DNA from 2 places in the Mesorhizobium sp. CNPSo 4661 genome. Region 1 is predicted to be linked to the other one. Evidence: predicted binding sites of a transcription regulator. Region 1 holds the regulator's gene; the other holds the start of a gene.
The links. The regulator HrcA, encoded in region 1, represses chaperone genes, less so after heat shock. The targets are predictions, from matches to a motif close to GTTAGCACTCNCNNNNNGNGAGTGCTAAC.
Positions count from the first base shown of each region.

Region 1 (7,924 bases):
CATGCGTCAGCGGGTTGTCGGCATCATGATTGGTGCCGGCCGATTCGACCTCGATGTCGGGGCGCCTGGAAAACACCTGCTCGGCGGTGGGGCTGCGCAGGCGGTTTTGGCTGCAGACGAAGAGGATTTTCTTCAAGCAGCTACCTGGCCAAATCGGCAACCACCGCATCCAGCACGATCATGCCGGCGCTCGTGGCACGCAGCCTCGCATTGCCGACCGGCGCCACCAGACCTTCCTCCTGCAGCACCGAAAGCCTTGCGGTCGAAAGGCTGCGCCCGGCAAACGTCTCGTAGCGCTGCAGGTCGATGCCTTCGGCAAGCCTTAACCCCATCAGCAGGAACTCATCGGCTTCCTCGGCGCGGGTCAGGATTTCGCCGCCGGTGACGCCGTGCCCTTTGGCCTCGACCAGATTGGCCCAGGTCTCCGGCATCCTTTCCGCTATCGTCACCGTGCGGCGGCCGTTCTCGACGAAACGGCCATGCGCCCCCGGTCCGACGCCGACATACTCGCCATAGCGCCAATAGGTGAGATTGTGCCGGCTTTCCGCGCCCGGCCGGGCGTGGTTGGAAATCTCATAGGCCGGCAGGCCGTGCGCCGCCGTCACTTCCTGCGTCAGCGCATAGAGGTCGGCGGCGTGGTCGTTGTCGGGCAGCGTGAATTTGCGCGCCGCGTAAAGCGCATGGAAGGGCGTGCCCTCCTCGATGGTGAGCTGGTAGAGCGACAGGTGGTCGACGGTATAGCCGATCGCCTGCTCCAGCTCCGCCCCCCACGCCTCCGGCGTCTGGCCGGGTCGCGCATAGATCAGGTCGAAGGAAAGCCGCGGAAAAATCTCTCGGGCGAGGCCGATGGCATGCAGCGCCTCCTCGACATTGTGCAGCCGGCCGAGGAAGCGCAAATCCTTGTCGTTCAGCGCCTGCACGCCGAGCGAGACGCGGTTGACGCCGGCGGCACGATAGCCGCGAAAGCGCTCGGCCTCGACCGAGGACGGATTGGCCTCCAGCGTCACCTCGATGCCTGCCGGCACGGTCCAGTTCTTCGCCACAGCCTCCAGCACCGCGCCGACCGTTTCCGGCTTCATCAGCGACGGTGTGCCGCCGCCGAGGAAGATGCTGGTCACCTCGCGCGGGCCAGTGCGGTCGCGCATGGTCGCGAGCTCGGTTTCGAAGGCGCGGGCAAAACGCTCCTGGTCGACCGGCTGGTGGCGGACATGGCTGTTGAAGTCGCAATAAGGGCACTTGGCCGCGCAGAACGGCCAGTGGATATAGACGCCGAAGCCGGGGCTCCGGTCGAGCGGTATCGTCACTGCGCTCATGCGGGTCCTGATCGCGCCAAATCCAGGCGTGCCAGATCCAGGCGTGCCTGCGCGAATTTCTGGAAGGCGCGGGCGCGGTGCGAAAGCGCCGTCGCCTGGCCGGGCTTCCAGCCATGCTTTTCTTCCGCGCTCATCTCGCCAAAAGTCTTGTCGAAACCATTGGGCAGGAACACCGGATCGTAGCCGAAGCCGAGCGTGCCGCGCGGCGGCCACACCAGCCTGCCTTCGGCCTCGCCGCGATAATATTCGGCCTCGCCGTCGGGAAAGGCCAGGCAGATGACGGCGACGAAGCGGCCGGTGCGCTGGGAAGGGTCGGTCGCGCCGGCCTCCTCGAGCGCCGTTTCGGTCTTTTGCATGGCAATGCCGAAATCCCGGCTGCCATCTGGCTTCTCGGCCCAGTTGGCGGTGTAGACGCCGGGCGCGCCGTCCAGCGCGTCGACGCAAAGGCCTGAATCGTCCGACAGCGCCGGCAGGCCGGTCGCCTTGGCGGCCGCGTAGGCCTTGATGTAGGCGTTCTCCTCGAAGGTGGTGCCGGTCTCGTCGGGTTCGGCCAGGCCGTATTCCTTGGCCGACTTCGCCTCGAAGCCGAACGGCGCCATCAGGTCGGCGAATTCGCGCAGCTTGCCTTCATTGTGGCTGGCGATGACGATTTTCTGTCCGTTGAGGGAATGCATCAAAAACCCCAGATCCTTGGCTCGGCGAATTCGATCGAATTGCCCGATGGGTCCCGGATATAGATCGAATGCCCGCCCTGCGGCCACTCGAAATCGCTTTCGATGGCGATGCTCCTGGCCGTGAGATGCTTGCGCCATGCGGCGATCTCATCGGCGCTTGCGGCGAAGCAGAGATGTCCCTCGCCGGCCGTGCCATGCGGCGGCACTTTCAGGCGAGCGTCGGGCGCCGGCGGGATCCTCGTCGCCTCGGCGTTGAAGAGAAGCAGCACGCCATTGCCGCAGCGGAAGAAGACATGGCGGCCTTCGACCTTGCCGAGCGCCTCGAGGCCGATGATGTCGCGATAGAAGGCTTCCGCCGCGGTCAGATCGGTGACGTAGAGGGCGGATTCGAGGATTGCGGAGGGTATCACGAGGCCCCCCTCTCTGCCCTGCCGGGCATCTCCCCCTCAAGGGGGGAGATTAGCAGCTTCGATGCCGCCGCGCGTTCTGCAACGCTGGAGATTGGCGAAAGTCGGTGTGACATCCAATCTCCCCCCTCGAGGGGGGTGAGGAGCGGTCCGCGCAGCGGACGCAAAGCCAATTGCTTGGCTTTGCGAACGACGAACGCCCGGAGCGACAGCGAAGGGCCGGCGCCGGCAGGCCAGAGAGGGGGGCCCAGGCTCGGCATCCGAAAACCTACGCCACCGCCATCTGCTGCAGGCTAACCAGCCGCGAAATGCCCTTCTTCGCCAAGCCCATCAGCGCCGCGAACTGCTCCTCGGAGAAGGGCTCGCCCTCGGCGGTGCCCTGGATCTCGACGATGCCGCCCTTGCCGGTCATGACGAAATTGGCGTCGGTGCCGGCCGAGGAATCCTCAATGTAATCGAGATCGATGACCGGCTGGCCGTCATGGATGCCGCAGGAAATCGCCGCGACATGGTCCTTCAGCACCTTGGCGACGCTCACCATCTGGCGCGCTTCCATCCAGCGCAGGCAATCGTAGAGCGCCACCCAGCCGCCGGTGATCGAGGCCGTGCGGGTGCCGCCATCGGCCTGGATGACGTCGCAGTCGACGGTGATCTGCTGCTCGCCCAGCGCCTGCAGGTCGACCACGGCGCGCAGCGAGCGGCCGATCAGCCGCTGGATCTCCAGCGTGCGGCCGCCCTGCTTGCCGGCGGAGGCCTCGCGCCGCATGCGCTCACCGGTCGAGCGCGGCAGCATGCCGTATTCGGCCGTCACCCATCCCTTGCCGGAATTGCGCATCCAGGCCGGCACCTTTTCCTCCAGGCTCGCCGTGCACAGCACATGCGTGTCGCCGAACTTCACCAGGCACGAGCCTTCGGCGTGCTTGGAGACGCCGCGCTCGAAAGAGATGGCGCGCATTTCGTCGGCTTGGCGTTTGGAAGGACGCATCGAGGCCTCTTGTCTTTCTTCTTATTTCGGAATCGTGGCCGGCTTGTAGACGCATGCGGCGCAAGTCGCAAAGGAAAATGGGGTCGCAAAGGAAAACGGGCCGGTTGACCCCAAACGCAGCACCGTGGCCGCAAACGCGGCACTGTGACCGCAACGCGGCACTGGGTTGCGCCGGTGTGGCTTAAGTCTATATCTTTCAACAGGAGGTTTCTCGCCGGTATGAACAAACCAGTCGATCCGACGTCCCAGAGTCCCGGGTTTCAGTCGCCGGTCCTTCAGTCACTCGACATGCGCTCGCGCGATATTTTCCGGCGGATTGTCGATTCCTATCTGCGCGACGGCGAGCCGGTCGGCTCGCGCAGCCTGTCGCGCATCCTGCCCTCCTCGCTGTCGCCCGCCACCATCCGCAACGTGATGAGCGACCTCGAGCATCTCGGCCTGATCTACGCGCCCCATGTTTCCGCCGGGCGGCTGCCGACTCAGACCGGCCTGCGCTTCTTCGTCGACGCCTTCATGGAGCTCGGCGACCTTTCCGACGAGGAGCGCCGCGTCATCGAGGCGCAGGTGCGCGCCTCCGGCTCGGGCGCGACGCTGGAGCATATGCTGACCGAGGCCAGCCAGATGCTGTCCGGCATGTCGCGCGGCGCCGGCCTCGTGCTCGCCTCCAAGAACGAGGTGGCGCTGAAGCACATCGAATTCATCCAGCTCGAGCCCACCAAGGCGCTCGCCGTGCTGGTGTCGCAGAACGGCGATGTCGAGAACCGCGTCGTCGACCTGCCGGCCGGCACCACCGTGTCGCAGCTGCACGAGGCCTCGAATTTCCTCAACGCCCACATCCGCGGCCGAACACTGGCCGAGGCACGGGCGGAAATCGCCCGCATCAAGGACGAGACCAGGGCGGCCCTCGACACGCTGTCGCAGGATCTGGTCGAGAAGGGCCTCGCGGTCTGGGCCGGCGCCGAAAGCGGCCTGCCGGCGCGGCTCATCGTGCGCGGCCGCGCCAACCTCCTGGAAAACGTCACCGCCCAGGCGGACATCGAATTGCTTCGCCACCTGTTCGAGGACCTGGAAACCCAGGACGGACTGCTGCAGCTGCTCGACCTCGCCGAGGAAGGGCCGGGCGTGCGCATCTTCATCGGCTCGGAGAACAAGCTGTTTTCGCTGTCCGGCTCGTCGCTGGTCGTCGCCCCCTATCGCGACAAGGACGCCCGCGTCGTCGGCGCGCTTGGCGTCATCGGCCCGACCAGGCTGAACTACGCCCGCATCGTGCCGATGGTCGACTATACGGCACAGCTGATTTCGCGCATGCTGCGCTAGGTGTATCGATATCCAGGTGAGGCCGGCCTGACCTGAATCTCGACGCGGCTGAGGGCGCAAAGGAGAAAAACATGGCGCTGGAATCGCTCAAGGCCCAGATCGACCTTCTGCTTCAGGAAATGATCAATCAGCCCGAGGACGAGCACGAGATCCAGGAACAGTTGCGCGAGAAATTGCGGGAGCTGCGCGCCATGGGCCTGCCCTTGCCGGCCGACCTCGTCGAGCTGGAAAAGCGGCTCGACGACGACCTGGATGCCGAGGAGGCCTGAGCCCGGCGCCTCGTCAAATCCGCGTGCGCGAGCTTCTCTTCTAGATCGGGCGCCCAATATGTCCTGGGTCCGGGCGCCTGATCGATTGAGGCGTGTTGGCGGACGACGGAGAACAGCATGATGCGGATCGCCGGCCTTGCGGGCCTCGCGCTGGTCCTTGCCACCGGCGCCTTCGCGCAGCAGGCCGATCAACCCTTGCTCAGCGGTGAAAAGGCCTTCGGCGACTGGAAGGCCGACCGTCCGGGCGTGCGCCGGCTGCTGAAGCCTCAGGACCTGCAGAAACCCTATGTGACGGAGTCCGCCTCGAACGGCGGCGGCGTCATCGATCGCCCCGAAGGCGCCAAGCCGAGACTTCCGCCGGGCTTCTCGGCCGAGCTGGTCGCTTCCGGCATCGACAGTCCGCGCGTCGTGCGCGTGGCGCCGAACGGCGACCTCTTCGTGGCCGACAGCCGGGCGAACCAGGTCCGTGTCTACCGTCTGGCCGAGGGCAGCGCCAAGCCTGCCGAGGCGTCGATCTTCGCCAAGGGCCTGACCCGGCCCTACGGCATCGCCTTCTACCCGCAGGGCGACAAGCCGCAGTGGGTCTATGTCGCCAACAGCGACAGCGTCGTGCGCTTCCCCTACCGCGACGGCGACCTCGAGGCTTCGGGGAAGCCGGAGACCATCGTCGCCAAGATCCCGGCCAATCATCACTGGACGCGCGACATCGCCTTTTCGCCAGACGGCAAGACGCTCTATCTGTCGGTCGGCTCCGGCTCCAACATCGCCGAGGATATGGGCGCGAAGCCGAAGGGCGGTGTCGAGGCGTGGGCGAAATCGCAGCCGCTGGGCGCGGCCTGGGGCTCGGAGGAAGGCCGCGCCGACGTGCTGGCCTTCGACCCCGACGGCAAGAACCGCAGGACCGTCGCCACCGGCCTGCGCAACTGTTCCGGCATGACCGTGCAGCCGGCGACGGGCGCGCTTTGGTGCGTCGTCAACGAGCGTGACGAGCTTGGCGACAATACCCCCTTCGAATACGCCACCGCCGTGAAGGACGGCGCCTTCTATGGCTGGCCCTGGTATTATATCGGCGACAACGAGGACCCGCGCCACAAGGGCGCGCGCCCCGACCTCGCCGGCAAGGTCACGGTGCCCGACGTGCTGATGCAGGCCCATTCGGCGCCGCTCAACATCGCTTTCTACGAGGGTGACAATTTCCCTGCCGACTACAAGGGGGACGCCTTCGTCGCCTTGCACGGCTCCTGGAACCGCAATGTCCGCACCGGCTACAAACTGGTGCGGCTGAGATTCAAGGACGGCAGGCCGACCGGCGAATACGAGGATTTCGCCACCGGCTTCGTCATTTCCGACGACGCGGTCTGGGGCCGGCCGGTGGGCATCGCAGTGGCCAAGGACGGCGCCCTGATCCTCACCGAGGACGGCAACGGCACGATTTGGCGCATTAGCTATGGTGGGTAGCTGTTTGGGATGACTGCCGTTGTCGAGCGGCAAGGCATTCACCGCTCATTTCCATGAAATCAGCGCAAACGCTGGCGATTTGCCGAAGCCTCCCCAACCTCGTCATTCTAGGGCGGAGCAAGGAGCGAAGCGACGCGCGCAGACCCTAGAATCCATGCCGTTACCTTGGCCGAAGGATGCAAACGGCGTAGAAATCTGCACCATTGCGGCGCGTCGAAGTCACGGCATGGATCCTCGGGTCTGCGCGCGTCGCTTCGCTCCTTGCTCCGCCCGTGGATGACGACTGGGTGGGCGTCTCGGCCAATCTCCAAGCTATGCCACCACCCCACCAACGCAGACATAGCCGACCGGTCAAAATTCTTCTCGCTGCGGAAACCAACTCCTTACATCGCTGGCGCAACGAATCCCGCCGTGAGGGAATTACCGTCGAACCGACATCATGATAAAAGCCCGGCTCTAAATCGGTTCCTACGGCCAGTTTCCAAAACCATGACACTCACCGGATTCCTCGCTTACAGCGCCGCGCTCGGCGTCGCCGCCGCCATTCCGGGGCCGGGCGTCACGGCGCTGGTCGCCCGCGCTCTCGGCTCCGGCTTCCGCTCGTCGCTGGCCATGTCGTTCGGCCTGATGCTCGGCGACCTCACCTATCTCACCGCCGTCGTGCTCGGGCTCGCCTTCGTCGCGCAGACCTTCGGCATGGTCTTCCTCGCCATAAAATGGGCCGGCGTCGCCTATCTCGCCTTTCTCGCCTGGCGCTTCTGGACCAGCGGCATCACGCCTGAGACCGTCGAGGCGCGGAAGGCCAAGGGCGGGCTGGTGTCGAGCTTCATTGCCGGGCTGACGGTGACGCTCGGCAACCCCAAGACGATGATCTTCTATCTCGCCATCACGCCGACCATCGTCGACCTGAAGACGATCACGCTTGCCGACTACGCCATCCTTGCGATGATCACCGTGGTGGTGCTGTTCGTGGTGCTGGTGCCTTATCTGGTTTTGGCCGCCAAGGCGCGCTGGTTCCTGAAATCGCCGCGCGCGCTGAAGGTTCTGAACCGTACGGCCGCCGGCTTTATGATGGGCGCGGCCGCGGCAATCGCGGCGCGCCAATAGGCTCCAATCTCAACCCGTCCCGATCTCGGCCAAGCCATTCCGAAATCGGGCCATTTCGGAAAATGCATTTCCGGTCACGGGCGCTTTTGAGCAATCGCCCCACTCGGATATTTTCGGGCGCCGGCCTATCTTGCGCGGCTGAAAACCCTATTCTGTCTGCCTGTGCCTTTGCCTTGGGAGTGAAACCAATGAACAAGCCCGTCTCTTCCGCGCGCGTGCCCGGCCGCGGCCGCGTCTTCAATTCGATCACGGAGACGATTGGCGACACGCCGCTGGTCAGGCTGGACAAGTTCGCCAAGGAGAAGGGCATCGTCGCCAACCTCATGGCCAAGCTCGAATTCTTCAACCCGATCGCTTCGGTCAAGGACCGCATCGGCGTCGCCATGATCGAGGC
Region 1 is NZ_JBWGIO010000007.1:196,930-204,853, reverse strand. Features, by position in the region: gene AC0YKC_RS12700 (low molecular weight protein tyrosine phosphatase family protein) at 1-136, opposite strand, end outside; gene hemW (radical SAM family heme chaperone HemW) at 141-1,313, opposite strand; gene rdgB (RdgB/HAM1 family non-canonical purine NTP pyrophosphatase) at 1,310-1,987, opposite strand; gene AC0YKC_RS12685 (VOC family protein) at 1,987-2,397, opposite strand; gene rph (ribonuclease PH) at 2,663-3,379, opposite strand; gene hrcA (heat-inducible transcriptional repressor HrcA) at 3,599-4,696, shown strand; gene AC0YKC_RS12670 (hypothetical protein) at 4,768-4,965, shown strand; gene AC0YKC_RS12665 (PQQ-dependent sugar dehydrogenase) at 5,083-6,423, shown strand; gene AC0YKC_RS12660 (LysE family translocator) at 6,913-7,530, shown strand; gene cysK (cysteine synthase A) at 7,719-7,924, shown strand, end outside.

Region 2 (7,924 bases), on a different contig from region 1:
TTTCGCACGCTATGCTGCCAGTTCGCTTCCGGCCCGTTCCAGACATTTTCTTGGAGTGCGGTTTTCGCCTGAATCGGCCACAGCAGCGGCCGATGGCTGACAGCCTGAATTGCCAGACGGCGGAAGCGGTTATCGCTGCATCGTCGACACGAGACCGGCTCTGGCGACGGCGAACGTCAGCTAAGACTTGAATGGAAGGACGTGGTGGCGCGACGCTGCCAAAGCATGCGGCGTGGTCCCTCCGTTCGGCTACGGTTCGCAAGGCCATATGAGATCACACGGAGCATATGGGTTGCCTTGGGTGCTGCGTTTCCAGTCTTTCAGCTGTTGCTGCTTGTGGTGGCAGGTTTGCCCGCCAGTGCCGCCGGCGCCAGCGAAACGATATCCGGCACCAGGATGTCGTGACGACGGGCGAAGGCAACGAGGGTTGCTCTGACTGTTTCGGGCTCGATATCGCCGGCAAGGCCAGCCTTGCAGGCATTGAGAGCAATGGCATGGGCATTGCTCCTGGTCGCGGCAGGCCAGTCCTGGAGCACGGCATAGGCTTGCATCACCGTCTCAAGTCTCACCGGCAGGCCCATGCCGACGAGGATGGTAACCGCTTCCTTAAAGTGGTCGTGTTTCATTGTCTGAAGCTCCTTTCGACTGTGCCGCCATCCCGCCGGCGCGACGGTTACCGGCGACGGCGTGGCGACGCGGATAGGAAGGTCGAAGGACAATCCCTTTCGACGCTTCATGCTTTGTTGTGTCGGTCTCAGAACTCAGGACAGCCAACCGCTCCATTGGCCAAGCCAGCAACACGGATCCCGACTGGGCCAGTCCTGGCGGCGGCAGCGCCTTGTGAGCCTTCACCAATGCCTCGAGCCACGCGGCGACGGCAAGCGGCACCTGGGCGCTACCGTCCAGCCAGCGAGCCACCTCGCTCGGCGGATAGTCAAGTTCCTCTGCCAAGTCGGCGGCGCCCCACCTCAGTCTTTTCAGGCATTCGCGCAATCGTCCCGCAATCATGGCTATCCTCCTCCATCCGCGATCATGAAACGTCGTCCCGAGGCGATAGAAGCCGAGGCTGGCCCGTCCCGGTCAACTTCGTCCAGACGTTTCCGCTGACACATGCTGCGCTGCCAAAAACATCAACGTCGAGGCGACAGTACGCCGGTTCCATCCGACGGATTCGGCGGTGTCTAGCAAGCCTGCCAGTAGCGGCTTCAGCGCGTTGCGGCATTCGGCTTCGTAGGCGAGGAATTCGCTTGCCGGATGCGTCGGTCCCGGAACCGACCTGCTTATCGTGTCCATAGATTTCTCCCATCTTGTCCGTCGCAAGCGCCCGCTCCCCGGACCGGGAGCGGGCGACGTCTGCGTTTTAGAAGTCCATGCCGGCGCCGGCGGGCATGGCGGGGGCGGCTTCCTTCTTCGGCTTTTCGGCCACCATGGCCTCCGTGGTGACGAGCAGTCCTGCTACCGAAGCGGCATCCTGAAGCGCGGTGCGCACTACCTTGGCTGGATCGATCACACCCTGCGTGTAGAGGTCGCCATATTCGCCGGTCTGGGCGTTCCAGCCAAAGGCGAAGTCGGTCTTCTCGCGCAGCTTGCCGACGACGATCGAGCCTTCCGATCCGGCATTTTCAGCGATCTGGCGCGCCGGAGCCTCGATCGCCCGCCGCACGATGTCGACGCCGTATCTCTGGTCGGGATTGTCGACCGCAACGGCGTCGAGCGCCTTGGCCGCCCTGAGCAGGGCAACGCCGCCGCCAGGCAGGATACCTTCCTCGACCGCGGCGCGCGTGGCGTGCAGGGCGTCGTCGACGCGGTCCTTCTTCTCCTTGACCTCGACTTCCGTCGCGCCGCCGACACGGATCACCGCGACGCCGCCGGCGAGCTTGGCCAGCCGCTCCTGCAGCTTCTCGCGATCGTAATCGGAGGTGGTCTCCTCGATTTGCGCCTTGATCTGCGTGACGCGGCCCTGGATTTCCTCTTTCTTGCCGGCGCCGTCCACGATGGTGGTGTTCTCCTTCTCGATGGCCACTTTCTTGGCGCGGCCGAGCATCGCCAACGTTACGTTCTCCAGCTTGATGCCGAGATCCTCGCTGATGGCGGTGCCGCCGGTTAGGATGGCGATATCCTCCAGCATGGCCTTGCGACGGTCGCCGAAGCCCGGAGCCTTGACGGCGGCAACCTTCAGCCCGCCGCGCAGCTTGTTGACGACGAGCGTAGCCAGGGCTTCGCCCTCGACGTCCTCGGCGATGATCAGCAGCGGCTTGCCGGCCTGCACCACGGCCTCGAGCACGGGAAGCAGCGCCTGCAGGTTGCCAAGTTTCTTTTCATGGATCAGCACATAGGGCTCGTCGAGCTCCACGCGCATCTTGTCCTGGTTGGTGACGAAGTAGGGTGAGAGATAGCCGCGATCGAACTGCATGCCTTCGACGACTTCCAGCTCGGTCTCGGCCGTCTTGGCCTCCTCGACGGTGATGACGCCTTCGTTGCCGACCTTTTCCATAGCCTCGGCCAGGAAGCGGCCGATTTCGGCATCGCCATTGGCCGAGATGGTGCCGACCTGAGCGATCTCGTCGTTTCTGGTGATCTTGCGGGCATTCGTCTTGAGTTCGGTGACGACCGCGTCCACCGCCTTGTCGATGCCGCGCTTGAGGTCCATCGGGTTCATGCCGGAAGCCACCGCCTTGGCACCCTCGCGAACGATCGCCTGGGCGAGAACGGTAGCGGTGGTCGTGCCATCGCCGGCGAGATCATTGGTCTTCGAAGCAACTTCGCGGACCATCTGCGCGCCCATGTTCTCGAACTTGTCCTCGAGCTCGATCTCCTTGGCGACGGTGACGCCGTCCTTGGTGATGCGCGGAGCGCCGAACGACTTGTCGATGACGACGTTGCGGCCCTTCGGACCAAGCGTGACCTTCACCGCGTCGGCGAGGATGTTGACGCCGCGCAGCATGCGCTCGCGGGCGTCGGAATGGAATTTGACTTCCTTGGCAGCCATTGGATCACTCCTTTTCTAGGCAGTTGTCTTTGACTGGGTTGCGGTTCGATCGAAGCCCCCGGTCAGGCGGCTTTCTTCAGCGTCGCGACCTGCTCGATCACGCCCATCACGTCGCTTTCCTTCATGATGAGCAGGTCCTCGCCGTTGAGCTTGATCTCGGTGCCGGACCATTTGCCGAACAGAATGCGGTCGCCGATCTTCACGTCTAGGGGCGCGAGCTTGCCGCTCTCGTCGCGGGCGCCCGGGCCCACGGCGATAACCTCGCCTTCCTGCGGCTTTTCCTTGGCAGTGTCGGGGATGATGATGCCGCCGGCGGTCTTCTCTTCAGCTTCGATGCGGCGGACCAGGATACGGTCATGCAATGGACGGAACGTCATATCGTTCTCCTTCAGGACAAACAGATTTTTGAGGTTCCTCCGCTCCGGGCCGGTAGGACCGGAGCGGGGCTCACGCGACCCTTTCGGCGTCGCGCGCATGTCGAGCTAATTTTGCCTTCGTTCACTTTCAAGAGGGGGCCGAAAATTTTTTGGCACTCTCGAATGTTGAGTGCTACTGCTCTGAAAACATGCGGTAAATTCGGGTCACGTCGACGAAATGAGAGACTTGAATTCGCGATTGAGCTGAACAAAATTATCGGCGCCCCGGCACCGCCGGGGCCGCTGAGAAGTTGCACCCCGAAACAAGGAGTTTTGGAGACGGAGGACAGAAATGAACCGACAGACGCTTTCGCCGATCATCCCTTCCCTTGCTCCCGAAATATCAGACCTTTCCCTCGATCGGCTGCTGTCGCCGGCCAGCCATTTTCAGCACCCGCGGGATGTGCTGGAGGACGGCTCGCTCGACATATGGGAAAAGCGGGCGATCCTTTCGTCCTGGGCGTCCGACGCCTGCGCCGTGGAATCGATGCCGGCACTGCGCCAGCCGCCAGGCACCGGGCGGCCGGTCTCCTTCGACGACATCATGGATGCGTTGCGCCGGCTTGATGCGCTCGCCCCGCCGCCCAGCGGCGCTGCCGATGACGACCATCCGCAGTTGATCGATCGGCTGAGCGCGTGAGGCGCAGAAGGCGATGGCGAACGCGGTCAGCAGGGAATTCCGCTTGCAGATGAACGGCTACGGCTTGACCACTGCCGAGATCCATTATCATCTGCCCGACCATCCCGGCCTGCTCCAGCTTTACGTGTGGCAGGATTATGATCTCGCCCCGGATTTCCCCGCGCTGAGGGGCTTTCTAGGCTTTTGGGAACGCGATCTGGCGGGCGCCTTGCATTCCGTCCGGGTCGCCCACCATCGGCTCATTAGGCCCTCAGAATGGCGGGCTGTCGACGGGGTCATCGCGCTCCAGTGAAGATCAGCGCCGCAAGGCGGTCGTGTCGTGCGGCCGCCTTCACTTCATCATTTGCTCGCCTGGATGCAGACGAAAAGGGTGACTTTTTCACGACCTTGAAGGCGGGTTCGCGGCCGGGTCTTGACGTTCCGGTGTTGAATTCCCAGATCGATTTTGCCGGTGCTTGAGAGACCGGCAAGGTCAAGGGGCGCCGCTTCCTTGGCGCGCCTCGTATCTATGTTGCTCAATGGAGGATGTAGCTATGAGAACCAATTTTGACTTCACTCCGCTGTTCCGGTCGAGCATCGGTTTCGATCGAATGTTGAACGCGCTCGAAACGGCGAGCCGCATCGAAACCGTCGACAATTGGCCACCCTACGACATCGCCAAGACCGCCGAAGACGCCTACCGCATCACCATGGCGGTGGCCGGCTTCGCGCAGGACGAACTGGACCTTACCCAGGAGCAGAACATGCTCATGGTCTCAGGGCAGAAAGCCGGCGAGGATAAGAGTGAATACCTGCATCGCGGAATTGCCGGTCGCGCATTCCAGCGCCGCTTCGAGCTTGCCGATCATGTGAAGGTCGTCGACGCCAGCCTGGTCAATGGCCTGCTGACGATCGATCTGAAGCGTGAGATTCCGGAAGAGATGAAACCGCGCCGGATCGAGATCGCAGCTGACAAGGCGATGCCCAAAGGCGCGACGAAGAAGATCGAAGCCGACAAGCAGGCTGCCTGAGTGTCTCTTGTCGGCGCACTCGCGCAAGCGCCGGGCACATTGCCCGGCGCAATAGGAAGCCTTTTCAACAGAGAGGAGGAAATTATGAGTGTCCGTGATCTGATCCCCTGGGGCCGGAGCAACGGCAACCAGCTTCCAAGCGTGTTCCACGACGGCGAACGCGATCCGTTCCTGTCGCTGCATCGTGAGGTAAACCGCCTGTTCGACGATGTTTTCCGCGGCTTCGACAGCCGTTTGCCGTCTTTCGGCGGCGTCTCCGCCCTCGGCGCCGGTTGGCCGAGCGTCGAGATCTCCAACGGAGAGAAGGAGATCAAGGTGACCGCCGAGGTGCCGGGCCTCGAACAGAAAGACATCGAGGTCCTGCTCGACGACGGCGTGCTGACGCTGCGGGGCGAGAAACGCTCCGAGACGGACGACAAGGATAGGCAGTTCTCCGAACGCTACTATGGCCGGTTCGAGCGCCGTATCCCGGTCGGCTACGAGGTCAAGGAAGACGAGGTGGAGGCGCGCTTCACGAATGGCGTGCTGACTGTCACCTTGCCGAAGAGCGAAAAGGCGCAGTCGCAAGTCAAGCGCATTGACATCAAGAGTTGATGCATCGACGCCTGGGTTGCGGCCCGCACGCGGCAGCCCGGGCGACTTCGTTGACGGTCTCTGGAAGCTGGTCGTCCGGGTAGAGGCCCAATCAGGTGCCATAACCCCAGTCGTGACCCACGTCGCTCCACAGCCGCAGCTCTCTGCTCAGCCTGTATCCAGCTCGGGCGCGCAAACTGCGTGCCCCAGATGCCTGCGCCCGCTTGAAGAGCTTGCGATCGATAATCGCACCTATCGTTCGGGAGATTTATCCTGCGCTTGCCCTTCAGTTTGTAGGAGCGTCAGTTCCAAACATGTTGCGAAGGTATTTTCATTGGCGAGGAAAGTCGCCCCCGGTGGTTTCCCACTCCGAATAAATGGCGGGGCGCTGAATTGCGCTCCCGCCAGGGTTCGCTTGTCAGTCGAGAACTTTGACGACGGTACGGGTTTTCGGATCGACGACCACGGTCCGATTGTCGATCACGGTGTATTCGTACGTCACGTTGGGTACTTTATGCAGCTCGACCTTTTCCGGCACCGTGCTCCCGATCTTCAACTCCACGCCTGGCAACTTGATCGAGGCAAGAGGTTCCTTCTTCACATACTCGCGGATGGTCGTCTCCTGTTCAGGTGCCAGAACCACCGTATCCGCTATTGCGACGCTGATGCCTGACAAGAGCAACAGGCCGGCGATAGAATTGGTGATCATCGTCTTCATTCGATACCTCCATTATATGTGCCCCTTGCCCAATGCCGATGCGAGACCGGCAGAGCCGCCGATAGGGGCCGTTCTCAGCGATCCACCAAAGCAATGTCGTTCCGGCTTTGATGTTTCACTGCGAAGGTCGATTGAGACCAATGCGCGAAGCCATTGGACTAAAGTCCCATGGATCAGTAGGAGGTGATCCTCCGCCAGTTCTGGGGCCGGGGGTAGCGCTTTGCCTCGCCTCACCCTCCTGTCGGGGAGGGACGTCGCTAGACTCTGTCATGGGCTCGGGCAGGTCCGGTGGTGGCTTGTGAAGCAGGTCCCTTTTATTTTATCGGCATCGAAATAGATAAGGGCTATCTCGGTATTGCCGAGGGCACGACTTACGTGCTGCCGGATTATCCTGCCCAGCCGGGCCCAAACAGGAGTGGCTGTTTGAGGCCGAGGTCTTTCTCAGAACAATTCGACGACGCCGCTCCGTTCCACCCCATCGAACATCGCCGATCCACAGGCGCGGATGCCCGCCCAGCGTGCCCATGCAATAAACGCTTTCCGAGCCACGTCGGCCTCACCGCGTCCATCATACGCGGCGTAGCAGGCCTCGCAGGCGCATGCATGCAGCTTGCTTCGTTGTTCGAAAGGCCACTCTTCGAGGAACTCGATCGCGTCCATCGCATTCCGGATCGCCCTCATGCCGAAAGATGGGTCGTCCACCAGCACCGGCGGTTCAAAAATGTCTGCCATACTTTCCTCCGCTTAGTTTCGGCCGCTCTGCGGCGGCTAAAGCGCGTCGCGCTGAAACGGATTCAGGCGACGCGCTTTAGGTCCTTTGTTTGATGCATGTCGTTGCCGCAAAACCGAGGTCACTTTTGCGCGACATGCATTAGAAGCAAACATCCACAACGTGTCGAATAGCGCTCGCTGCGCCATTCGGAAGATATTGGATGCGGGACTTCCAGCTTCAAGCAACCGGCCAATGAGGGCTGCCGCGCCGGAGAGCCCTTGATAGGTGACCGGCGCCTGTTGCCTGTTGGGAGAGTGTCCTGGCGCCGGCCCGGCGAATCGGAGTTCGCCGCGCGATCAGAATGAACCGACAGGCCGAACTCGGCGACCTCAAAGGAGTCATTTGCACAAGCTATTTTAGCGATTCTGCATGAGTGAGCTGATGGGGTCGGAACCTTTGTTCTCAGCTCATGTTGATTCATTGGACGGCGCATCTTCTCTCCAACCTAGAGCGCGCCGCGTCGGGATGGATTGTCGCCTTTCACCGCAAAGATGGGAGACGCCGGCTTTCCTTAGGAGGTCCCGACAAAGAGCCCGCCCCACGCCAGAAGAGCGGGCTCTTTCATTGCGCAGCACACGCACGAAAAATTCAGTTGAAATGCCCAATTTTCCCGACTTATAAAACATGACGTTCCCATTGCTTTCTCGGGAAGCATGCGATGGATAACGTCATTCCGATAAGACCCAAGATGTCAGCTCGCGTCGAGGTGGTGAAAGCCAGCGACGAATGGCTCGTCCTCGTGGTGGAAGACCAGCAAGAACTCACCCGCTCATTCGAACTGGAATCGTATGCGTTGGCTTTCGCGG
Region 2 is NZ_JBWGIO010000018.1:14,016-21,939, reverse strand. Features, by position in the region: gene AC0YKC_RS25535 (DUF982 domain-containing protein) at 321-626, opposite strand; gene AC0YKC_RS25530 (helix-turn-helix domain-containing protein) at 607-1,008, opposite strand; gene AC0YKC_RS25525 (hypothetical protein) at 1,081-1,293, opposite strand; gene groL (chaperonin GroEL) at 1,361-2,989, opposite strand; gene groES (co-chaperone GroES) at 3,052-3,366, opposite strand; gene AC0YKC_RS25510 (hypothetical protein) at 3,698-4,045, shown strand; gene AC0YKC_RS25505 (usg protein) at 4,059-4,337, shown strand; gene AC0YKC_RS25500 (Hsp20 family protein) at 4,579-5,055, shown strand; gene AC0YKC_RS25495 (Hsp20/alpha crystallin family protein) at 5,140-5,649, shown strand; gene AC0YKC_RS25490 (DUF1236 domain-containing protein) at 6,047-6,346, opposite strand; gene AC0YKC_RS25485 (DUF982 domain-containing protein) at 6,788-7,078, opposite strand; gene AC0YKC_RS25480 (hypothetical protein) at 7,777-7,924, shown strand, end outside.
Region 2: groES (co-chaperone GroES) is a predicted target of HrcA. The motif match lies at 3,515-3,543, and genes of this name have one in related genera.